Regions from separate parts of the Pseudarthrobacter ribosi genome, predicted to be linked through region 1. Evidence: riboswitches for the same ligand, from Rfam matches in the RefSeq annotation. Region 1 holds a riboswitch; the other holds the start of a gene.
The links. A riboswitch is a leader RNA that binds a small molecule or an ion and turns the genes downstream of it on or off. The one in region 1 is predicted to bind cyclic di-AMP.

Region 1 (5,854 bases):
GGCGAGCGGCATGGCCTCAAAGGACACGGCCTTCGAGGCCTCCGACGCGCAGGGCCCGGAAGCCCTCGAAGACGGGGTGCGGGCCCTGGCAGAATCCCCGCTGGCCGGCGAACCGGGCACGGCCTTCCGGTATGCCAGCGCCAACTTCAACACCGCGGGCCTCCTCGTGCAGACCGTCTCCGGCCAGCCGTTCGGCGACTACCTGGAGCAGCACGTCTTCGGACCCCTGGCGATGGCCGACAGCCATCCGACCCGGGCTGATGCCCGCGCAGACAACGCGGCTGCCGGCTACTCGCGGTGGTTCGGCGCCTGGTGGCGCCAGACCGACGTCCCCGCTCCCACCACCGGAATGCCGTCGTCCACGATGTACTCCTCGGCCGAGGACCTGAGCCGCGAACTGATGGCCCTGCTCGACGGCGGCCGGGACGGCGACGCCCGGATCCTCCAGCCCGAGAGCATCGAGGCGATGTTCGAGCCGCGCGTGCAGGTGGACGGATCCAAGCACTACGCCATGGGCTGGTTCGCCCGGCCGCTGGTGGAGTCCGCCGATCCCGCAGCACCGCCCGTCCCGGAGGGGACGTTGCCCCTTCTCCTGGAGCATCAGGGGGAATGGGGCAACAGCCACACCTACCTGGCCATGGTTCCGTCCGCCCGGCTTGGCGTCGCCCTGGTCATCAACGGCAATGACGCGGCTGCCCCGTCGCGGCTGAAGGCGATCGACACCAACCTCCTGCGGATTCTCCACGGCCAGGCGCCGGTGCCGGCGGTGGTGCACGAGGACTGGCTGCAGAGCTACAGCTGGGCCGTCGCGCTCGGACTGCTGCTGGCGGAGCTGCTCAGCCTGTGGCTGGTGCTGCGTTTCCTGGTGCGGCGGCGATATGCCCCTGCCGGGCATCGGCGCATTCTCTTGGCCTGGGCCGCCGCGGCACTCGCCCTCGACGGGTTCGCGCTGTGGCTGTGCCTCAGCTACGCCCCCGCCCGCTTCGACACCCACCTGTTCGTCGTCGTCCGCCAGTTCCCCGACGTCGGCGTCTTTCTGGTGCCGGTTCTTGCGCTGGCGATCCTGTGGCCGGTCCCCCCGAACGGTCTGGCTGCTGGTGACGATGCGGGGGTCGCGGGCAGCACCCTGAGAGGAGGTACTGAACGCTTCCGCGACTGCTTCACCGGAAGCGGAACCGCGGGACCTTGCCGGGCTCCGTAGATAGACTGCAGTGGTACGTGTCCCTCGACTATTAGGAGAAGTTCATGAGCTACAGCGGAAGTCAGTCCGAGAAGCCGGTAGCAGCCGGTGACCTGGACCGCAGCCATATCGGTCATACTGTGAGCTTTGAATCTAACGACTTCACAGTTGTCTTCGGAACACTCTCCGGCGTTGCCCGGACGGACGCCATGGTGTACCTGTCCCTTCAGGGAGTGGGCGGCGGCACGCACCTCAAGGACGAGTACGACCTGCCCGTCAGTCAGAACGTCTATCTCCAGAAGGATCCCCTGAGCAGCGCGGGAAAAACCCTCTCGGAGGCGGAACGGGTCATCAAGGAGAAGTTCGACGAGATCAAGAAGAACCTCCGGGACCGGGAACAGAAACCCGGTTCCGAGTAACCGGCATCCAGCCACAGGGGAACCCCGCAGCGCCCGCGCTGCGGGGTTCTCTTTTTGTTCCTGCGCGCCCGGGGCGGGTCCCGAGGACGCGGCGGCGTTCTTCCAGTTCCTCGGCTGACGACGCATGCCTCCCTAAGAAACCGTTGTTGTCGGTAGTTCACCCGGTTGCCCCGGCATCGGCACTAATCCTCGCATCGGTCCTAGCAGTTTCAGCGCCTCCGGACCAACTCTCCCGAAAGTCCGACGCCGCCGGAGAACTGTGGTTGGAAACAGAACGGGCGCTGCGTTACCGGGGGACCGCCGGACTGCGGACTGCGTAACCCTTCGGCAACTTTCATGAGGCTCGAAAGTAGATGAGCTGCATCCTTCGCGGCGTCAGAAGGCTCATGAACCAACCCGATGGACTCAGGACAGTCACTGCCTCAGCGGCGGGACGGTTCGGCGCCTGCGTGCTTGAGCGTGTCCGCCAGGAGCGGCCCGTTCAGTCACCGACAGCTTCGCGGCCGCGGCGTACGATGAGCGGGTCCGGGCTATACACGACCGCTGTGTCTTTGTCGTCGTAGTCGAACTGGTTGAGGAAGAAGCGCAGGGCGTTGATCCGCCCTCGTTTTTTGTCGTTCGATTTGATGGTGATCCACGGTGCGTGGTCGCTGTCGGTGCGCAGGAAAGTCTTTTCCTTTGCCTCCGTGTAGTCCTCCCATCGGTCCAGGGAAGCAAGATCCACGGGTGAGAGCTTCCAGCGCCGGACAGGATCGATCTGTCGGATCGCGAAGCGGGTACGCTGCTCGTGCCGGGTGACGGAGAACCAGAACTTGGTCAGGTGGATTCCGGAGTCCGCGAGCATCCTCTCGAAGAGCGGCGCCTGCCCCATAAATGTCTCGTACTCCTCGTTGGTGCAGAAGCCCATGACCCGTTCCACGTTGGCACGGTTGTACCAGGACCGGTCGAACATCACGATTTCGCCTGCGGTTGGGAGGTGCTGGACATAGCGCTGGAAATACCACTGGCCTTGTTCCCGCTCCGATGGTTTGCTCAGCGCCACCGTCCGGGCGTAGCGGGGATCGAGGTGCTCGGTGAATCGCTGGATTGTCCCGCCCTTACCTGCGGCATCCCGGCCCTCGAAGACGATAACGACTTTCAGGCCGCGGTCCTGACCCCAGTACTGGAACTTCAGCAGTTCGATCTGCAGACGGTATTTTTCCAGCTCGTACTCTTCCCGAGACATCCGCTCCCCGTAGGGATAGTCTTCCCGCCAGGTCTGGATCGCTGAGCCCCCGGGGTCGATGAGCTCCGGGTCCTCGCCGTGGCCGCCGCTGACCGTGTAGCCCTGCTCCACTAGATGGTCGATGGCCTCACGCAGGTTATCCCTCACCCACCACGGATCATCGGGCGTCCACGGCCCGTCCGTAAGCGTCATCCGGGTCTCCCTTCAGGCACCGCCCCAGAGTCGAGGAAGTCTAACAGGACGACTGGCGCGCCGGAACCTCGGCCAGGCATCACTGGCCAAGCCAGCATTGATCCACGATGCTATCTCGGTTGGAGTGAATCGATCATGGGACGGCCGGCAACGGCGTTATCCTAATGTGACTTAGCCCGGGTGGCCGGGGTAGTCTCTACGGGTGCCCTGGTTTAGTCAGGGCATTCCCGTGCAGAATGCCGAGCCCTGCCGCTCATCGGGATCCGTTCTAGAATCCAAATGGCAGGGACGGGGGACCCACTTTTTACCGGTCTTGGCTTCAAGACCTAGGGGTTAAGTCCTGCGGCTCCCGATCATTACGGGGCAGGACCGGGTGACTCCCATCCGAACCCGACAGCTCACCCCGCAGGCATGGGAGAGGCACTCACCATGTCACGCATGTCCATTCCGGCGCGCCACCGCGCCACCCCGACACAGTCCCCCGCTCTACAGGGACTGTCGTTTTCCCTGAAAGCCCACGCATCATCCCTGGCCAGACCGGCCGCCGTCGTCGCCGTCGCATCAGGCCTCGCTTTCGGAATCGGAGCACCTGCACAAGCTGGCGCGTACGCCCCGGACGGTTCCGCCAGCCCCAATGTCCAGGCACAGGCAGCCACCGCACCTTCCGCTAAGGGCAGCCATCACACCATTGCGCCCGGTGACACTCTCGGTGCCATTGCCGCTCGATACGGAGTGGGACTGAACGCGGTCATATCCGCCAACGCGCTCTCACTCTCCTCCGTGATTTACCCCGGGAATCAGATCCTGATCCCTGCGGCGGGACAGAGCCCGGCAACGGCCCAGGCCAGCCCGGCGGCTCCCCAGACTGTCCCGCAGGCGACCCCGCCGTCGGGCATGGGCATCAATGCCGCGTCCGCATCGATCACGCCGAAGGCATCACCTGCTCCGGCGGCAGCACCCGCAGTCCAGGGCAGCGCAGTCGGTGCCGCCCTCGTTGCCTCAGCCCAGGCGCAGCTCGGAGCCACCCAGGACTGCACCATCCTGGTGGAAAAAGCCCTTCGGTCCATCGGTAAGCCGGTAGGCGATATCGGCCCCGCAAAGTTCCACCAGTACGGAACTCCTGTAGCAAGCCCTCAGGCCGGTGACCTTATGATCAGCTCGGGACACGTGGGAATCTACATCGGTGACGGGCAGGCCATCAGCAGTGGCATGAACGGCGTCAACGAAACCATCGTGCACCCGGCCTCCTGGCTCGGAGGATCCACCTTCGTACGCGTAAACGCGTAGCAGCCAGATCGAGTCCGGACAACAGTGGCAGGTGCAACGCACCTGCCGCTGTTGTCTCACAGGACGCCGGCCGGCGGTAAGCGGACCTTCCGCCTTCGGGTCTCCCTGGTTCCCGGCAGAGGCATAAGTTTGTCGTACGGCCTGCCGGCGGGACTGCTCAAAGTCGTGCGCACGTTCACGCTTACGGACTACACCGGGATGACCCTTCTGCGGGCTACGGATACGGCCGGCGGCCCACTCAGGGGCTTGGCCGGGAAGACGCCCGGAACCGACCTTGCCCTGACCGGGTTCCTCGACGCGGTCAAATTCCGGGCCGAGCTGCTCAGCTTTCACTTCGAAGGCGGAGTCCTTCCCGGCCCGGCGACATCCGCCGCTCCGGATGCCGGGACCTGACGCCCGCAGCTCGGGCCATTCCCCGCGTCGCACCCAACGTGTTCATTGAACGTTTATGACAGCACCGTAGGGTTCAGCCGATGAACGTTCAACCCCGTCAGCCCCTGGACCGAGCCGCGCATGGCACCGGCCCGAACCGAACCGATGGTGGGCGCTGAGCCGCGCACCTATTTCGTCCATGCCGCTCGGCCCGGCAATACAGTCTCGGCGGGCCTGCTTGCCGAGGGGTCAACAGTGGATTCCGTACCCCGCATGCGCTACGCCCGGAGTGTCTCATTCTCCTGTCAGGGGTGGTGGAAGGGGATCAGCAGCCCGATCGCGCCGGCGATGGAGAGGGCAGCGCGGAGGTGGTTGGCCGGATTCCAGGATTGCTGGTAGCCGTGCCACTCCCGGTCCGACCGGCCGCCGGTCCTGGACAGACGGTTGTTCAGAGGCACGTTTATGACCATGGTGGATGCCCACCCTGCCAGGTAGGCTGCCGCCCCGGCGACTCTGACGGGTGAATGGGTCAGTGGTTCCGTGGCCTGGACGGCGAGGACGGCTCCGCAGGCCGCAGCGGTGCCGAAGAACAGGATCATGAACGGCGGCCTCACAGCCTTCTCGTTAATGGACACCATGGCTGCGATGGCGTCCTGCGCCGGCCGCCGTCGGAGGGCGGGCATGACCACGGTGGAGAAGGCGAGGTAGAAACCTCCAGCGACCGCGGAGCCGGTACCCGCGATCACGGGCAGCCACCCGTTCACCGCAGTTCCGCACTGGCCGGCGCGTCCCACACGCCGGTTTCAACGGTGCGCCTCGCATACGTGCTGAAATCGGTGGGGTTCCGGTCCAGGGCACGGGCGAGGTCTGGGGACAAGGAGGCGTTCCGCCCGTCGAGGATCTCAGTGAACAGCCCGGCCAATGGCAGCGCTTCTTCGACAGGGACCCCGTCGTGGGCGAGATCGTCCGCAAATTCCTCCGCCGTGCAGGGCGCGAACGCGATCGGACGGCCTGTGGCGGCGGACAGTTCAGACGCGACATCCCGGAGGGTAAGCAGACGGGGGCCGGTCAGCTCCAGCAGCCGTCCAACATGGCGGTCGCCGGTGAAGGTGTCGGCGGCAACCTCAGCGAGGTCGTCCAGGTCCAGGAAGGGCTCGGCTATGCCCCCATTGGCCGGCA
Region 2 (5,854 bases), on a different contig from region 1:
CCCCAGGCCCGGGGAGCAGCGGTGGCGGGGGCTCAGGCGCCGCGGTGTCCGGCGAAGAAGTCCTGCAGCAGCGTCGCGCATTCCTGTTCCCTGATGCCGCCATACACTTCCACCCAGTGGTTGAGCCGGCGCTCGCGGAGGATGTCGAACACGGAGCCGGCGGCCCCGGCCTTCTCGTCCCAGGCGCCGAACACCACCCGTGGAATCCGTGCCAGCACCACCGCCCCGGCGCACATGGCGCAGGGCTCCAGCGTCACCACCAGGGTGCAGTCCGCCAGCCGCCAGCCGTCACCGGCGCTTCCGCCCCGGGCGCTGAGTTCCTGCAGTCGTGCCGCAGCCTCGCGGATGGCCACCATCTCCGCGTGCGCCGTCGGGTCCCCGAGCGCCTCACGCTCGTTGCGCCCGCTGCCGAGCACCGTGCCGTCGGGGCCGATAACGACGGCGCCGATCGGCACGTCCGCCGTGGACAGTGCGGCACGCGCTTCGGTGAGGGCAAGGCCCATCCATGCGGCATGGCGGGGCTCGGGGGAAGTCATGGCTCAATGATAGTTTCGGTACTAAGCAAGCTGTGCAGCAAAGCTGCCGACGACAACAATCGGGAGATGCCGTGAAAACCGGGCCGGAGAGCTGGATAACGCAGCATTGGGGCAAATGGGTGGTGCCCTACGCCGCGCTGTGGGTCACCATGCTGATCGGGGGCGTCGTGGTGGTGATCCTGGCGCTGGTGAGCGCGGAGGTCTATGACGACGTGGTGGATGACGCCGGCCTCGCCAACCTGGACCAGCCCGCTCTGGCGTTCATGGAACAGCTCCGCAGCCCCGGCCTGGATTCGTTCGTTACGGGCTTCACTAACATCGGCGGCGGGATCGGGATGCCCATCCTGGCCAGCATCCTCACCGCATGGCTCATCTGGGCCAGCCGGACCTGGCGGCCACTGATCCTGATCGGGGGTGCCGCAGCGGTTTCCGTGACCGCCACAACATTTGGCAAGACCCTGATCGGAAGGACCCGCCCGGACCACTCCGACGCCGTCCCGCCCTACGAAAACTCGCCGTCGTTTCCCAGCGGCCACACGCTCAACACCACAGTGGTAATCGGGCTGGTGGTGTATTTGGCATGCCTGCAGATCCAACGGACCTCCGCCCGGATCGGCCTGATCGCGGCGGGTGCGGTCTTCATCATCGCTATGGGCCTCAGCCGGGTCTACCTGGGCCACCACTGGATGACGGACGTGATGGTCGGGTGGGCCATAGGCCTGGCCTGGGTGGGGATGGTGATCCTGGCCCACCGGCTCTTCCATGTGATCCGGCATCGGGAGCACGCCGGCCCCGCGCCCACGTTCGACCACCCAGCGCACTTGCACGACGGCGCCGCTGGCGGCAGTGCCCCGGAGGGCAAGGACGACGTCGGCGCCCGCGGTCCCACGGGCGGGCCACCAGCCGCCGGGTGATAGTTTTGACCCATGCGCACTCTCGTTGTGGACCACCCGCTGGTCGCCCATAAGCTCACCGTTCTGCGGGACAAGAACACCCCGTCCCCGGTCTTCCGCCAGCTCACCGAGGAACTCGTCACGCTCCTGGCGTACGAGGCCACCCGCGAGGTCCGCACCGAACCGGTGACCATCGAGACCCCGGTCAGCACCACCATCGGCACCGCCTTCACCAAGCCCACCCCACTGGTCGTCCCCATCCTCCGTGCCGGGCTCGGCATGCTTGAGGGTATGACCAAGCTGGTTCCCACGGCGGAGGTCGGATTCCTGGGCATGGCCCGCGATGAAGAGACCCTGGACATCATTACCTACGCGGAGCGTCTGCCCGAGGACCTCACCGACCGTCAGATCTTCGTCCTGGATCCCATGCTCGCGACCGGCGGCACGCTGCGCGAGGCCATCAAGTTCCTGTTCAAGCGCGGCGCTTCCGACATCACCTGCATCTGCCTGCTGGCCGCTCCGGAAGGCCTCGCGAAGCTCGAAGAAGAGCTCGCCGATGCCAACGTGACGATTGTGCTGGCCTCGATCGACGAGAAGCTCAACGAGAAGTCCTACATCGTGCCGGGCCTGGGCGACGCGGGAGACCGTCTCTACGGCGTGGCCGGCTGAGCCAGCCGCGCGGGGCCGGACTTGGCTCCGCGGCCGGTTCAACCGGCCCCCGAGCCAGGCTCCCCGCAAGGGAGCCTGGTCTACCGGAATGTACCGCCCGGTACTAGCCTGAGCCCCATGGACTGGAAACTAGAGCTTGTTTTTGTGCCCGTGGCTGATGTGGACCGCGCGAAGGATTTCTACGTCAACAAGGTGGGCTTCAATGCCGACTTCGACGAGCGGCCCATGGACGGCATCCGATTCGTCCAGCTGACCCCGCCGGGTTCCGGCTGCTCGATCGCCATCGGCGAGGGCCTCTCGGACGCCCCGCCGGGCACCGCCCCCAGCCTGCAGCTCGTGGTCAGCGACATCCAGGCTGCCCACCGGCAACTCAAGGACCGCGGCGTGGACGTCAGCGACGTCGACGTGCAGGACTGGGGGCATTTCGTCTACTTTGCCGACCCCGACGGCAACAAATGGGCGGTGCAGTACATCCCCAACCGTCCTAACGGCTAGGCAGGCGGCCTGGCTGTCAGGTGTTTAGTACCAGTTCTTGGCGTAGTGGAAGTTCAGGGCGCCACACGGTGAGCCGTAACGATCCTGGATGTACTCCAGTCCCCAATTGATCTGGGTCCGGTAGTTTGTCCGGTAGTCGGCGCCCGCGCTGGCCATCTTCTCGGCCGGCAGGGACTGGACCACGCCGTAGGCGCCGCTGCTCGGGTTCGTGGCTGTCGTTTCCCAGTCCGATTCCTTGGTCCAAAGCTTCATCAGACAGGGCATCTGGCTCGGGGCCCAGCCATAGGAGCCCAGCTGGCCGGCCGCGTACGCCTGGGCACCGGCAGGATCATCGATGGCAACGGGGGCCGGCGCCGGCGCCGGGGCGGGAGCCGGGGCAGGCTCTGGTGCCGGGGCGGGAGCGGGGGCCGGGGCCGGTGCTTCGGCAGGCGCCACCGCGGCCGGCTGGGCAGGGGCATCGCCGCTGCGGGTGACGGCCTGGTTCTCGACGCGGACACGTTCAAAATCAAGGTGCGTCAGCGGATCCGCGGTGGCGGCTGCCTGCTTGGAACTGCCCGCATCGGCATTGCGGGCCGCCGTCTCGGAGGCCTGGCCGGCCGCGCCGGCCCCCACGATTACCGCGCAGGCGGCAACAACAACGGCCGCCCGGCGGCCGGTCGAGCCGGCGTGGTGGGCCAGCCGGGCCAGGGCTGATGCGGGCTTGGTCGATTCGCCGCGGTGGCGTGACAGCTCGGAGTTAGTGGAGTTTGCGGCGCCGTCAGGGCGCGTTTGTGGCTTGGATTCAGTCATGAATGCCTCTCAACGCCTGCGGAGTTAGCTGTCGGGTTCGGATGAGGTCACCCGGCCGCACGGAATCTCACGTGTCGGCTTCACCCCAAGGGCGCAATGTGCAGAAATGCCCGGGAACTCTGGGTTCCCCGCCTCTGCCTGTCCAGCGGAATCCGGGAGGCGGCAGAGCTTGGCGTACATCCGGATATACGGCCTTATTGGTGGCCGCACCCTAAAAACCGTACAGGAGTTGGATGGCTAAGTCACATTTAGGTAACGGAAATCCCGACGGCGGCGGGGCGGCTTGCTCCCTGACCAGCGACGATGGCTGGTTCAGGCTGCGGGAAAAGCCTCCGGCAGCCGAACGGTGAACTCGGTGCGGCCGGGCATCGAGGTCACACTGACGGTCCCGCCATGGGCCTCGACAATCGACTGCACGATCGACAGTCCCAGCCCGCTGGTTCCCTCGGCGGAAGCGCTCGTCGCGGGGGCAGTGGTAGTGGCGGCAAGTCCGGCGGCTGCCTCGGGCGACCTCGGCGGGTGCAGCGGACGCCGTGGAAGGGACCCCCTGCCGGTTGCCGGCGTCGCGAGCGCTACCGGGTTCTTGCGGGAAGCGTCCGCGCGCGTAAAGCGGGCGAAGACGCGGTCCACGAACTCGGGGGCAATTCCGGGGCCGTCGTCCGTCACGGTCACCACGGCATATCCGTCCGCGGACCGGTTCACACCGGTCACCACCGTCGTGCCGGGGCCGGTGTGTTTGCGCGCGTTGGAGAGCAGGTTGGCCAGCACCTGGTGCAGTTGGGTCGCGTCACCGCAGACCACCACGGGCTCTTCCGGTAGCTCCAGGTGCCAGACCCGGTCCGGGGCCATGACCTTCTCGTCGCTGACCGTCTCGATGGCCAACTGGGTGAGATCCACCTCGCTGAGCTTGAGCGGCTGGCCCTCATCCAGCCGGGCAAGCAGGAGCAGGTCCTCCACTAAAGTGGTCATGCGTTCGGACTGGCTCTGCACCCGGGCCAGGGACTTCTGGCCGTCAGGGGTGAACTGTTCGGTCATGCGCATTAGTTCGGTGTAGCCGCGGATGGCGGTCAGGGGCGTGCGCAGCTCATGCGAGGCATCCGCGACGAACTGGCGGACCTTCATCTCGCTCGTCTGCCGGGCTTCCAGTGCATTGGAGACGTTGTCCAGCATCATGTTCAGGGCGTGGCCAACACTGCCCACTTCGGTGCCCGGATGCGCTGCGGACGCCGGCACGCGCACCGCAAGTCCCACTTCTCCGGCGTCGAGCGGCAGCCGGGAGACCTGCGTCGCGACCTCGGAGAGCTGATCGAGCGGTTTCATGGTCCGGCGGATCAGCGCCGTCCCGGCCAGTCCGATGATCAGGAGTCCGCCCGTGGACACGAGCACCATGGTCCAGACCATGGTGGCCAGCGTGTTCTGCTTCTCTGCGAGCGGCAGGCCGGTCACGATCACGTCGCCGCCCGGGGTCTCGGCGGCCACCAGGCGGTAGGCCCCGGCGGACAGGGTCCGGTCCACCGGCTCGCTCCACGGAGTGAGTTGCAGGAGCTCCTGGTCGTCTTCGTCGGTGAGGGACTCCCGGGTGGCATCCTCGGCGAGGAAACCGGCGCTGCGGACCGAATTGTCATCGATTCGAGCATTCAGGGTGCCAATGGCCTGTCCCCGCGCCTCAAGGGGATCGGAACGGCCGGAGCGGCCAAAGTCGCGGGCACGGAGCGCTGCCTGATCCAGCTGGGTGTCGAGCTGTTTGGTCAGGAAGAAGTCCATCGAGGCGTAGCTGACAATGCCGACGGCCCCGCAAATCGCAACCAGCAGGGCCATGGCGACGAGGACAAGCCGGGTGCGCAGGTGCCAGGTGGACGGGTTGCGCCAGTTGAGCCCGGAGGACCGGATCTCGGCGGGGCGTTCCGGCACCGATCAGTCCGCCGGTTTCAGGACATAGCCGGCGCCGCGCACCGTGTGGATCATGGGCGGGTGGCTGGCGTCGACCTTCTTCCGGAGATACGAAATGTAGAGTTCCACGATGTTGGCCTGCCCGCCGAAGTCGTAGTCCCAGACCCGGTCCAGGATCTGGGCCTTGCTGACGACCCGTTTCGGGTTCTCCATGAGGTAGCGCAGCAGCTCGAACTGGGTGGCCGTGAGGTGCAGTTCCTCGCCCGCGCGCCGGACCTCCCTGGTGTCGATGTTCAGGACAAGGTCCCCGACGACGAGTTCGGCGGTATCCATCGCAGCCACCCCGGACCGCTGGACCAGCCGGTGCAGCCGCAGCAGCACCTCCTCCATGCTGAACGGCTTGGTCACGTAGTCATCCCCGCCCGCTGCCAGCCCGGTAATGCGGTCTTGGACGGCGTCCTTTGCGGTCAGGAACAAGGCGGGGACCTCCGGCGCGAAGGCGCGGATCCTGCCCAGCAGTTCAACGCCGTCGAATCCGGGAAGCATCACGTCGAGCACTAGCACGTCGGGGCGGAAATCTTT

Region 2: another riboswitch for cyclic di-AMP. It lies ahead of ACZYZ5_RS12860 (aggregation-promoting factor C-terminal-like domain-containing protein); the one in region 1 lies ahead of ACZYZ5_RS05500 (LysM peptidoglycan-binding domain-containing protein).

The regions. Positions count from the first base shown of each region.
Region 1 is NZ_JBVAYZ010000004.1:82,792-88,645, forward strand. It holds gene ACZYZ5_RS05485 (serine hydrolase domain-containing protein) at 1-1,201, shown strand, start outside; gene ACZYZ5_RS05490 (hypothetical protein) at 1,246-1,599, shown strand; gene ppk2 (polyphosphate kinase 2) at 2,081-3,016, opposite strand; cyclic di-AMP (ydaO/yuaA leader) riboswitch at 3,273-3,443, shown strand; gene ACZYZ5_RS05500 (LysM peptidoglycan-binding domain-containing protein) at 3,428-4,303, shown strand; gene ACZYZ5_RS05505 (hypothetical protein) at 4,433-4,696, shown strand; gene ACZYZ5_RS05510 (anthrone oxygenase family protein) at 4,981-5,439, opposite strand; gene ACZYZ5_RS05515 (NAD(P)H-binding protein) at 5,436-5,854, opposite strand, start outside.
Region 2 is NZ_JBVAYZ010000011.1:101,385-107,238, forward strand. It holds gene ACZYZ5_RS12840 (nucleoside deaminase) at 33-536, opposite strand; gene ACZYZ5_RS12845 (phosphatase PAP2 family protein) at 608-1,450, shown strand; gene upp (uracil phosphoribosyltransferase) at 1,463-2,098, shown strand; gene ACZYZ5_RS12855 (glyoxalase superfamily protein) at 2,216-2,593, shown strand; gene ACZYZ5_RS12860 (aggregation-promoting factor C-terminal-like domain-containing protein) at 2,618-3,382, opposite strand; cyclic di-AMP (ydaO/yuaA leader) riboswitch at 3,384-3,540, opposite strand; gene ACZYZ5_RS12865 (sensor histidine kinase) at 3,695-5,293, opposite strand; gene ACZYZ5_RS12870 (response regulator transcription factor) at 5,297-5,854, opposite strand, start outside.